3 regions of the Bifidobacterium sp. KRGSERBCFTRI genome follow, and region 1 is predicted to be linked to each of the others. Evidence: riboswitches for the same ligand, from Rfam matches in the RefSeq annotation. Region 1 holds a riboswitch; each other region holds the start of a gene.
What was found. A riboswitch is a leader RNA that binds a small molecule or an ion and turns the genes downstream of it on or off. The one in region 1 is predicted to bind thiamine pyrophosphate.
Positions count from the first base shown of each region.

Region 2: another riboswitch for thiamine pyrophosphate. It lies ahead of OGI63_RS05120 (ECF transporter S component); the one in region 1 lies ahead of OGI63_RS09680 (ABC transporter permease).
Region 3: another riboswitch for thiamine pyrophosphate. It lies ahead of OGI63_RS11460 (hydroxyethylthiazole kinase); the one in region 1 lies ahead of OGI63_RS09680 (ABC transporter permease).

Region 1 is NZ_CP109653.1:2,223,784-2,227,061, reverse strand. Features, by position in the region: gene OGI63_RS09685 (ABC transporter substrate-binding protein) at 1-864, opposite strand, end outside; gene OGI63_RS09680 (ABC transporter permease) at 957-1,865, opposite strand; TPP riboswitch at 1,853-1,990, opposite strand; gene eno (phosphopyruvate hydratase) at 2,143-3,278, shown strand, end outside.
Region 2 is NZ_CP109653.1:1,221,078-1,224,355, forward strand. Features, by position in the region: gene OGI63_RS05115 (Mrp/NBP35 family ATP-binding protein) at 1-1,021, opposite strand, end outside; gene OGI63_RS05120 (ECF transporter S component) at 1,152-1,760, opposite strand; TPP riboswitch at 1,786-1,893, opposite strand; gene glnA (type I glutamate--ammonia ligase) at 1,998-3,278, opposite strand, start outside.
Region 3 is NZ_CP109653.1:2,643,835-2,647,112, forward strand. Features, by position in the region: gene OGI63_RS11450 (aldo/keto reductase) at 1-691, opposite strand, end outside; gene OGI63_RS11455 (MerR family transcriptional regulator) at 919-1,362, shown strand; TPP riboswitch at 1,540-1,653, shown strand; gene OGI63_RS11460 (hydroxyethylthiazole kinase) at 1,644-2,528, shown strand; partial or broken gene OGI63_RS11465 (thiamine phosphate synthase) at 2,672-3,278, shown strand, end outside.

The sequences.
Region 1 (3,278 bases):
CTCTGCATCAATCGGCTTGATCACCGGCACATTGAACCTTGCGATCTGTTCGGTCACGTCATCGGATGCGCCGAATTCCCGGTATGCGTCGGTGATGATCGACGGCGTGGCCTGCGCCACGTCGGATTCCCTGACGAGCGCCCGATACATCGCTTTCACCGCTTCGGGGTGCTTGGTGGCGAAATCCTTCGACACCATATGAATCGAGACGTTCTTATTCCCGTATTCCGTTGCGTTCACGAGCAGTTTCGCGCCCGGGGTCGCCATTGCGGCGGCCAGATTCTGGTCGAAGGAACTCAATGCGTCGATCTGTCCCGAAGTGAAAGCCGCCTGGAAATTGGAGGGGCTCATCTCGACGATGTTCACCCTGCCTACATCGAGTCCGTCATGCTCGAATGCCTTGTGCAGCACGTAATCGCCGGTGCCGCCGCGTTTTATGATCGCAACGTTCCTGCCGTAGAGGTCTTCAAGTGAGTTCACCCCAGATTTCGGCGAGGCCACGATTCCTTGCGAATCACCGGTGTAATACTCGATCGCGAAGGCCACCCACGGTTGGCCTTGCGCCACGAAGTTGATGTACGAGCCGGTGCCGGTGCTCGTGGCATCGGCATTGCCCGACAGCACTGCTGAGTATGCATCCGTCGGGTTGTATGGGCCGGTGAATTTGACGTTGGTGTGCTGCATCGTCTCGTCAAGAAAGTCTTCGCCGCGTACGGTGGTCAGGTAATTCGCGGTCGACAGATAGGCCACGCGCATGGTCGTGGAGGAATCCGCGGCATTCGGTTCGCCGCAGGCCGAGCATGACAGTGAGAGCAACGCTGCGCATGCGGCGGACGTGAATCTGAGCATGGTGGATCGTGACATGATTCTCCTTGTTTGGGTGCATATGGGTGTACCCATATGTCTCATGGGATTGGTCATTGTAAGGGTGAACCTGATTGCCGCTATATGGAGTATCAGTGTGCGCATGGAACGACGAGCCGTTCCAATGCACCCACCAGCCATTCGCTGAACAGCCCCAGGAATGCATAGAGCACAATGCACAGCACCATCTGGTCGGTCCGGTAGAACTGCTGGGAACGCGAGAGAATGTAGCCGATGCCTGCCGAGGAATTCACCGTCTCGCAGGTCACCAACGCGATCCAAGACACGGTGAGTGCGAACCTCAGCCCCGTCATGAAGCGCGGGAGCGTGCCCCGCAGCAGGATCTTCGCGAACACGGTGCGTTTGGGCAGGTGGTATGCCTGCGCCAATTCGAGCAGTTTCGGATCGATGCCGCGCACGCCGTCGCGCACATTCACATAGATCAGCGCAAACGCGCCGATGGCGATCAATGCCACCTTCATCGTCTCCCCAATGCCCAACAGCACGATGAGCAGTGGGGAGAGCGCCGGGAACGGCACGGCCCTGAGCATGTGTATGGGCTTGTCCATGATTGCATGGCCAATGGTGCTTGACCCTGCGATGATGCCGGCTGGCACCGCCGTCACGACACCCAGGGCCACGCCGAGAGACACTCTGTAGAGGCTTACGCCTATGGATGGCAGCAACAGCCCCTCGCTGTGCAACGCAAGGAGCGCCTGCCACACTTCGCCGGGGGAGGGCAGTGAACGGTTGTGCGCCGGTCCTCCGGTGGCCAAGGCCCACGCGAGCACGATGAGCACCGTGGAAGCCCACAGCGCGCAGAAGCGGGGTGCGCGGCCATGATGCCACGGAATGAATCGCGTGCCGATCCGGCTCGCAGTCTTGGTATGTTCGGCTGCGGGCACGGCGTATGCGGCGGAGCGTGCCGGTGCACCGGTCGTGCCCATCGAACTGGCATCCCGGTAAGGGTTCCCGGACTCGTTCGTTGCAGACTGGGTCATGACATTCCCTTCGATAGCATTGTCTATGTCAGGTTCAACGAGTGTGATCTCAGCCCAGCCGACCCGCTTTGGCGTCGCTTCCAGCATGTTTGAAGGTCATGGCCCGGGCACCCCGTGTCGCTGTTCACGTTGTCGGAAGGCTCGGACAATACGCGTGTCGCAGTCGAAAAGAGTCGTGGGAGCGCTCACATTTTTTCTGATCCGCTCCCGCCAATCGTCCAACAATCTCATTACGCTGGAAACTGTCATCACAACCTATGCACATTAAGGAGAAGTTGTGGCAGCAATTGAAAGCGTGTACGCACGCCAGATTCTTGATTCCCGCGGCAACCCGACCGTTGAGGTCGTGCTCGACACCGATGACGGTGCTCGCGGCCTGGGTCTCGTTCCCTCCGGCGCCTCCACCGGCGAAGCCGAGGCTTGGGAGCGTCGCGATGGCGACAAGTCCGTCTATCAGGGCAAGGGTGTCCTCGGTGCCGTCAAGGCGGTGAACGAGGAGATCGCCCCGAAGGTCATCGGCATGGACGCCACCGACCAGCGCGCACTCGATGACCTGATGATCGAGCTCGACGGCACCCCGAACAAGGGCCGTCTGGGCGCCAACGCCATCCTCGGTGTCTCCCTCGCCGCCCTTTATGCGGCCGCCGAGAGCGCCGAACTGCCGCTGTACCGCTATATCGGCGGCACCAACGGCCATGTTCTCCCGGTTCCGAACATGAACATCATGAACGGCGGCGCACACGCTGACTTCGCCACCGACATCCAGGAGTACATGATCTCCCCGTACGGCTTCCAGACCTACTCCGAGGCTCTGCAGGCCGGCGTCGAGGTGTACCACACCCTCAAGAACGTGCTGAAGAAGCAGGGTCTGGCCACCGGTCTCGGCGATGAGGGCGGCTTCGCTCCGAAGATGAAGACCAACGAGGATTCCCTCAAGTACATCATGGACGCCATCTCCGCCGCCGGCTATGAGCCGGGCAAGCAGATCGGCATCGCCCTCGATGTCGCCTCCTCCGAGTTCTACAACAAGGAGACCGGCAAGTACCACTTCGATGGTGAGGACCGTGATTCCGAGTACATGCTCGACTTCTACGAGAAGCTCGTCGACCAGTTCCCGATCGTCTCCATCGAGGATCCGTTCCAGGAGGAAGGCTGGGAAGACTGGGCCAAGATCACCAAGGCCCTTGGCGACCGCCTGCAGTTCGTCGGCGACGATCTGTTCGTCACCAACCCGGTGCGTCTGAAGAAGGGCATCGATATGGGCGCCGGCAACTCCCTGCTGGTCAAGCTCAACCAGATTGGCACCGTTTCCGAGACCCTCGACGCCATCGAGCTGGCCACGAAGAACGGCTTCACCTCCATGGTCTCCCATCGTTCGGGCGAGACGCCGGACACCACGATCTCCGATCTCGC
Region 2 (3,278 bases), 1.0 Mb from region 1:
CCTCGCTTTCGCCGATCTCACGGATACGCGGGTCGAGCGGCAATTGCGCCATGAGCGGCACCTCATAGTGCAGCGCATCGGTCAACTGGGAACTCACACGAGCTCCGCCTCCCGTGCCGAATATGTCGATCCGTTCGCCTGCATGCTCGAAATAGCTCATGTTCTCCACCACGCCACGCACCCGCATCGGCACCTGAAGTGCGACCAGGCCGGAACGCACGGCGATGTCCGACGCGGAGGGCTGTGGGGTCGTGACCACAACGAGCTCGGCGTTCGGCAATGCCTGCGCCACCGAAATCGCCATGTCGCCGGTGCCGGGGGCGAGATCAAGAATCAGCACATCGGGTTCGCCCCACCACACATCGGCCAGAAACTGTTCGAGCGAACGCTGCAGACGGGGGCCTCGCCATAGAATGGCACGGTCGGAACCGGCGAACATGCCAATCGACATGAGTTTGACGCCCCACGCGGTCACCGGCATCAGCATCCCGTTCAGATTCGTGGGCTGGTCGTGGACGCCGAAGAGGCGGGGGAGCGAGAAGCCGTAGATATCGGCGTCGATGGCCGCGGTGTCGTAGCCGAGTGCGGCGAACGTGGCCGCAAGATTGGCGGAGATGGAAGACTTTCCCACGCCACCCTTGCCTGAGGCGATGGCGAAGATGCGCGTTTTCGTACCCGGTTTGCTGAACGGGTTCTCACGACGGGCGGCTTTCAGATCGTTCACCAGCGACTTGAGTTTCTCCTCATCCATCGCGCCGACGACGATCTCGGCGGTGAGCTGCGCCTCGGCATAACTGGTCACGGCCGCCTCGATCTGCCTGCTGATCTCGGCAGACAGCGGGCAGCCAGGCACGGTGAGCTCCACATTGACCCGCACATTGAAGGAATCCAGGCCTGTGGGGCGAACATCGACGCCGCAGATCATACCCAGATCGGTGACCGAGCGGCCAAGCTCAGGGTCGATCACGTGGCTGAGCCGCTCAATGACGGCGGTTTCGATAATCTGCGTCTGATCAGTCATGCCATGCCTTTCTCAACTTCAAAGAAATCGGTGTCACGATCAACGCCCCACTATATTGCATAACCTCCCAACGCGCCAGAGATTGCACAGACATGGTCATTGGCGGCAGAGCCACCGTATGGCGTGCGAATCAGGCACGCTTCGCCTCACTGTCACGAACACGCCAGTGAGCGAACTGAGCCAAGGCTCCGGTGCGGGCGATGGCACGCGACAGCGCGATGCACGCAGCGGCTGCGATCACACCGCCCACCACCGAGGTACCCAAATAGATGGAGACCCGCATCATTCCCCACCCCGGGTTCGTGAACCAGTAGTAGACGCCGCACATCGCTCCGGACAATGCCCCGGACAGCAGCACCACAAGATTGGTCCACACCTTATATGCGAAGAGCGCGAAAGCCAGTTCGGCGCCGAGCCCCTGCATCAGACCTACGATGAGGGAGCCTCCCACGCCCCATTGGTTGCCGAGCGTGAGCTCGAGGAACGCCGCAACCGTTTCGGCATAGAGTGCGGCACCCGGCTTGCGCACGATGACCGCGGCTAAGGGACCTGCGAACAGCCAGAATCCATTGAGCAGTCCCTCGAAGCCGGGTGTGATGTTCTCGAATAATGTGAGTGGTGCCATGCACACCCAGTCCCACATCCAGAACACCACACCGGATGCGACGGCGATCACCGAGGTGACGGTGATGTCGAGAACACGCCACTTGCGCGAGCTTGCTTGTGATGGGTAGATCATATTGTGCCTTTCTGAGATATCGAAAGACACGGGAAATACGACGTCCGTGCGCCGGCATTATCCGGTTCACGTTCATGCGGTCGAAGCGTTCGCTTCATCTCAGCCTGCCAAGCAAGCCCCCGTGTCTACATCGATCATAGGCACAAGCCCCGAATTTGCAGGGCATGCCCGTCCGCATAACGGAAAAGGTGGGTGCACGTATGCGCACCCACCTTGGAAATGCCAGTATTCGGCGAATCAGATGTGGAAGTAGAGCTCGTACTCAAGCGGAGTAGGCTGCAGGCGAGCCTGATCGATCTCGCCGCGCTTCAGGTCGATCCACGTCTCGATGAGATCCTCGGTGAACACGTCACCGGCCGTCAGGAAGTCATGGTCCTCTTCGAGCGCATCGAGGGCCTCGGCGAGCGAGGACGGCACCTGCTTGATGCCGGCATGCTCCTCCGGAGGAAGCTCGTAGAGATCCTTGTCGACCGGCTCCGGCGGCTCGATGTGGTTGAGAATGCCATCAAGGCCTGCCATGAGCTGTGCGGAGAAGGCGAGGAACGGGTTGCACGACGGATCCGGCGCTCGGAACTCGATGCGCTTGGCGGCAGGCGAGGTGCCTGCGAGCGGGATGCGGATCGCGGCGGAACGGTTGCGGGCGGAGTAGACCAGATTAACCGGCGCCTCGAAGCCCGGAACCAGACGGTGGTAGGAGTTCAGCGACGGGTTGGTGAAGGCGAGCACCGACGAGGAGTGCTTGATCAGCCCGCCAATGTACCAACGGGCCATGTCGGAGAGGCCACCATAGTTCTTCTCATCGTAGAACAGCGGCTTGCCGTCCTTCCACAGGGACTGGTGGCAGTGCATGCCGGTGCCGTTGTCGCCTGCGATCGGCTTGGGCATGAAGGTGGCTGCCTTGCCTGCGAGAGCGGCGGTCTCGTGGATGACGTACTTGTACTTCATGAGGTCATCGCCTGCATGCTGCAGGGAGTTGAAGCGGTAGTTGATCTCCTGCTGGCCTGCGCCGGCGACTTCATGGTGTGCACGTTCGAGGATGAGGCCGACCTTCTGCAGGTTGGCGACCATGTCGTCACGCAGATCCTGGGTGTGGTCGGCCGGTGGAACCGGGAAGTAACCGCGCTTGACACGGTTCTTGAAGCCGATGTTCGGAGTGCCGTCTTCCTCGACGTCCAGTCCGGAATTCCACGGTGCCTCGATGGAGTCGACCTCGTAGAAGGAGCCGCGCATGTCGTTGCCGAAGCGCACCTTGTCGAAGATGAAGAACTCGGCCTCGGGAGCGAACGATGCCGTGTCCGCGACGCCGGTGGACTTGAGGTATGCCTCGGCCTTCGCGGCGACCTGGCGGGGATCACGGGAGTAAGGCTCGTCGGTGAGCGGGTCGACAATCGAGAAGGCGACGTCGAGCGTCTTGTGCTTGCGGAACGGGTCGACGAAGGCGGTCTCGATATCCGGAACGAGCTTCATATCGGATTCGTTGATGGCCTGGAAACCTTCGATGGAGGAGCCATCGAAGGG
Region 3 (3,278 bases), 420 kb from region 1:
GCAGAGCAACGATGTCGCGCTGGGTGAGCCAACGCAGGATCACCTGCGCGACGGACTTGCCATGCGCCTCGCCGATCCTGGCCAGGGTGGGATTGGAGAACATGTTCTGCATGCCCTCCCCGAACGGAGCCCATGCTTCCTGAGCCACGCCCCGCTTGACCATGTTCTTGCGAGCTTCGATCTGCTGGTTGAGCGGATTAGTCTCGACCTGATCGACCATCGGGGCGATCTCATTGAAGGCGACCATATCGGCCAGACGATCCGGATAGAAGTTACTCACGCCGATGGCGCGGATCACGCCGTCCTTGTAGAGCTTTTCGAGTGCACGCCACGCGCCGTAGGTATCGGAAAACGGCTGGTGCAGTAACACCAGATCGAGATAGTCGGTGCCAAGCTTCTTCAAGGACACATCGACGGACCTCAGCGTGTTCTCATAGCCGTAATTGCTGATCCAGATCTTGGTAGTGAGGAACAGATCCTTACGATCGATACCGGAATCCTTGATTCCTTGGCCGACTTCGGCCTCGTTGAAGTACGACTGTGCGGTGTCGATATGGCGGTACCCGGTCTCGATGGCCTCGCGCACGCAGCGAGGAGCATCGTCCTTGCTGATCTGGAAGACGCCGTATCCGATCTTCGGAATCTCAATACCGTTGGCAAGTTTCACGTATTCCACTGTTTTTCCTTCCATAAATTCGTCGGTATTCAGTGCCGGCATGTATGCCGTTCTGACCCCCACGATAAAATCCGGTAGCTGCTACCGGTCAAATTACGGCACGCCGGTACTATCTACCGGTATTAATAACCGGAAATGTGACATGATAGGTACAAACAAAAAGAACAATGCGCCTCAAGCCCGACCCCATCCGGCGGCACCCGCCGAACGTCCTGCCGCGCAGCGTCCGAAAGGAGCCACGTATGGCAATCACGGCAGTGCCACTCCATAAGAACATGAAAACCTATACGATGAAGCAGGCCTGCAAACTAACCGGCATGAATTACGAAGCATTGAAGTTCTATTGCAATTCAGGACTCGTGCCCGGTCTCAAACGAGACCAGAACAACCGACGCGTCTTCGACGAGCGATGCATCGCATGGATCAACGGCCTGACATGCCTCAAACGCTGCGGTCTGGGCATCAAGGAGATGCGGCACTACACGCAACTCTGTCTTAAAGGTGAGTCATCGATACCGGAACGTCAGGAAATCCTTGCCGAAAAACGCGAGCATCTGGAGACGCAACTGGAGGAACTGCGTAAAGCCATCGCATACATCGATGAAAAACAGCGCTTCTACGCCGACGTGACTGCCGGCAGGACGGCATACTGCAGCAACGTCATCGACACGACGCAAAGCGACTGACTGCGTTCCGTAGGTGATTTTTGCGTTCCGTAGGCGGTCAGCTTCGAATCCGGACACGAGCAAACGCCTAATTCCAGGCATCTCGCCGATGCTTATCCGGCAGCAACCACCTACGGAAGCCCAAAATCACCTACGGAATCGCGCCTGTCAAGGGACGCAGATAGATTAACCACTGTTGTAAACATGCGGGGGTGCTTGATGTCCAAGTCCATCAAGCTGAGATAGGCATGAACGCCTGACCCTTTGAACCTGTTGGTTAGGACCAACGTAGGGAGCAGATCATGAGCGATGACCCATCCACCAATGACGCACTCGGCACATTGCGTGCCGCCATCAAACAAGCCGTCACGGACGTGCGCGGGCAGACACCATTGGCGCAGTCGTTCACCAATTTCGTAACCATCAATCTGGTGGCCAACGCGCAGCTCGCCGCGGGCGGCACCGCGGCCATGAGCTATCTGCCGGATGACGTGATCGCCACCGCCGAAATCGCAGGATCCAATTACATCAACGTGGGAACGTTGCTGCCGTTCTTCAAGAACGCGCTGCCCGAGATCGCGCGCAAGCTACATGAGAACGGCAAAACCTGGGTGCTCGATCCGGTCGCGGCCGGCATCGGCGAGACACGCACCGCCATCCTCGAATCGTTCCGTGACGTTCCGCCGACCATCGTGCGCGGCAACGCCAGCGAGATCATCGCGCTCGACGCGATGTGGGGACTCGCCGACGCCGACAGCACCACGCCCGCGACCCGTCCCGCCGGCGTGGAAGCCGTCGATGAGGTCGATGCCGCGGTCGACGCGGCCAAGCGTCTCGCCCGCCATCTGGCGAAGCGCTCCCCCGTTGGAGCAGGCGCGGTCGCGGTGTCCGGCGCGGTTGATCTGGTGACCGACGGCGAGCGCACGTTCCGCCTGCCCGGAGGCAGCGCGATGATGACGAAGATCACCGGCGCCGGCTGTTCGCTCGGCGGCGTGACCGCAACGTATCTTGCCGTGGCCGAGCCGCTGGTCGCCGCCCTTGCCGCGTCGCTGCTGTATGATCGTGCGTCCGAAATCGCCGAAGTCAAATCCGATGGCCCCGGTTCGTTCCAGGTGGCGCTGCTCGACGCGCTGTGGAACGTCACCGCCGACCAGGTGGCCGCGTCCGACATCATCGAAACCAACTGACCGCAACGTTCCGTGGATGGTTTCGCACCATCGCAATCGTATATACGGAATATATACGTTCAGTGCGGTGCGACGGAAAATAAACGGAAAATAACAAGACTTCTTCTGGAGCACTTACCCAAAGAACAACAAAGGGGAGACCAATGAATAATTATCCATTCGCCTCGATGCGCGACTGCTTTGATATGAGCGCGTATTTCGTGGTCGGTCCGCAGGATTGCAAGGGCCGGCCGGTGACGGATGTGGTGGATGACGCGTTGCGTGGGGGCGCGACGTTCATCCAATTGCGCGCCAAGAACGCGGATGCGAAGGATATCACCGAAATGGCCCGCGATATCGCGCAGGTCATCAAGAACAGCGGCAAGTCCGATTCCGTGGCGTTTGTGATCGACGACCGCGTGGATGTGGTGTGGCAGGCGCGCGACAAGGGCATCAAGGTGGATGGCGTGCATATCGGCCAGACCGATATGGAACCGCAGGAGGCTCGCGCGCTGCTCGGCGAGGATGCCATCGTGGGCCTGTCCGCCGAGACCGAAAGTCTGGTGAAGCTTATCAACGAGCTGCCGAGCGGCTGCATCGACTACATCGGCGCCGGCCCGCTACATGTGTCCACCACCAAGCCGGAGGCTTCCGTGGGCGGCAACGACGGTTCCGGGCACACGCTTGACGAGGAACAGATCAACGCGATTTGCGCGGCGAGCGAGTTCCCGGTAGTGGTCGGCGGCGGCGTACATGCCGACGATATGGAGA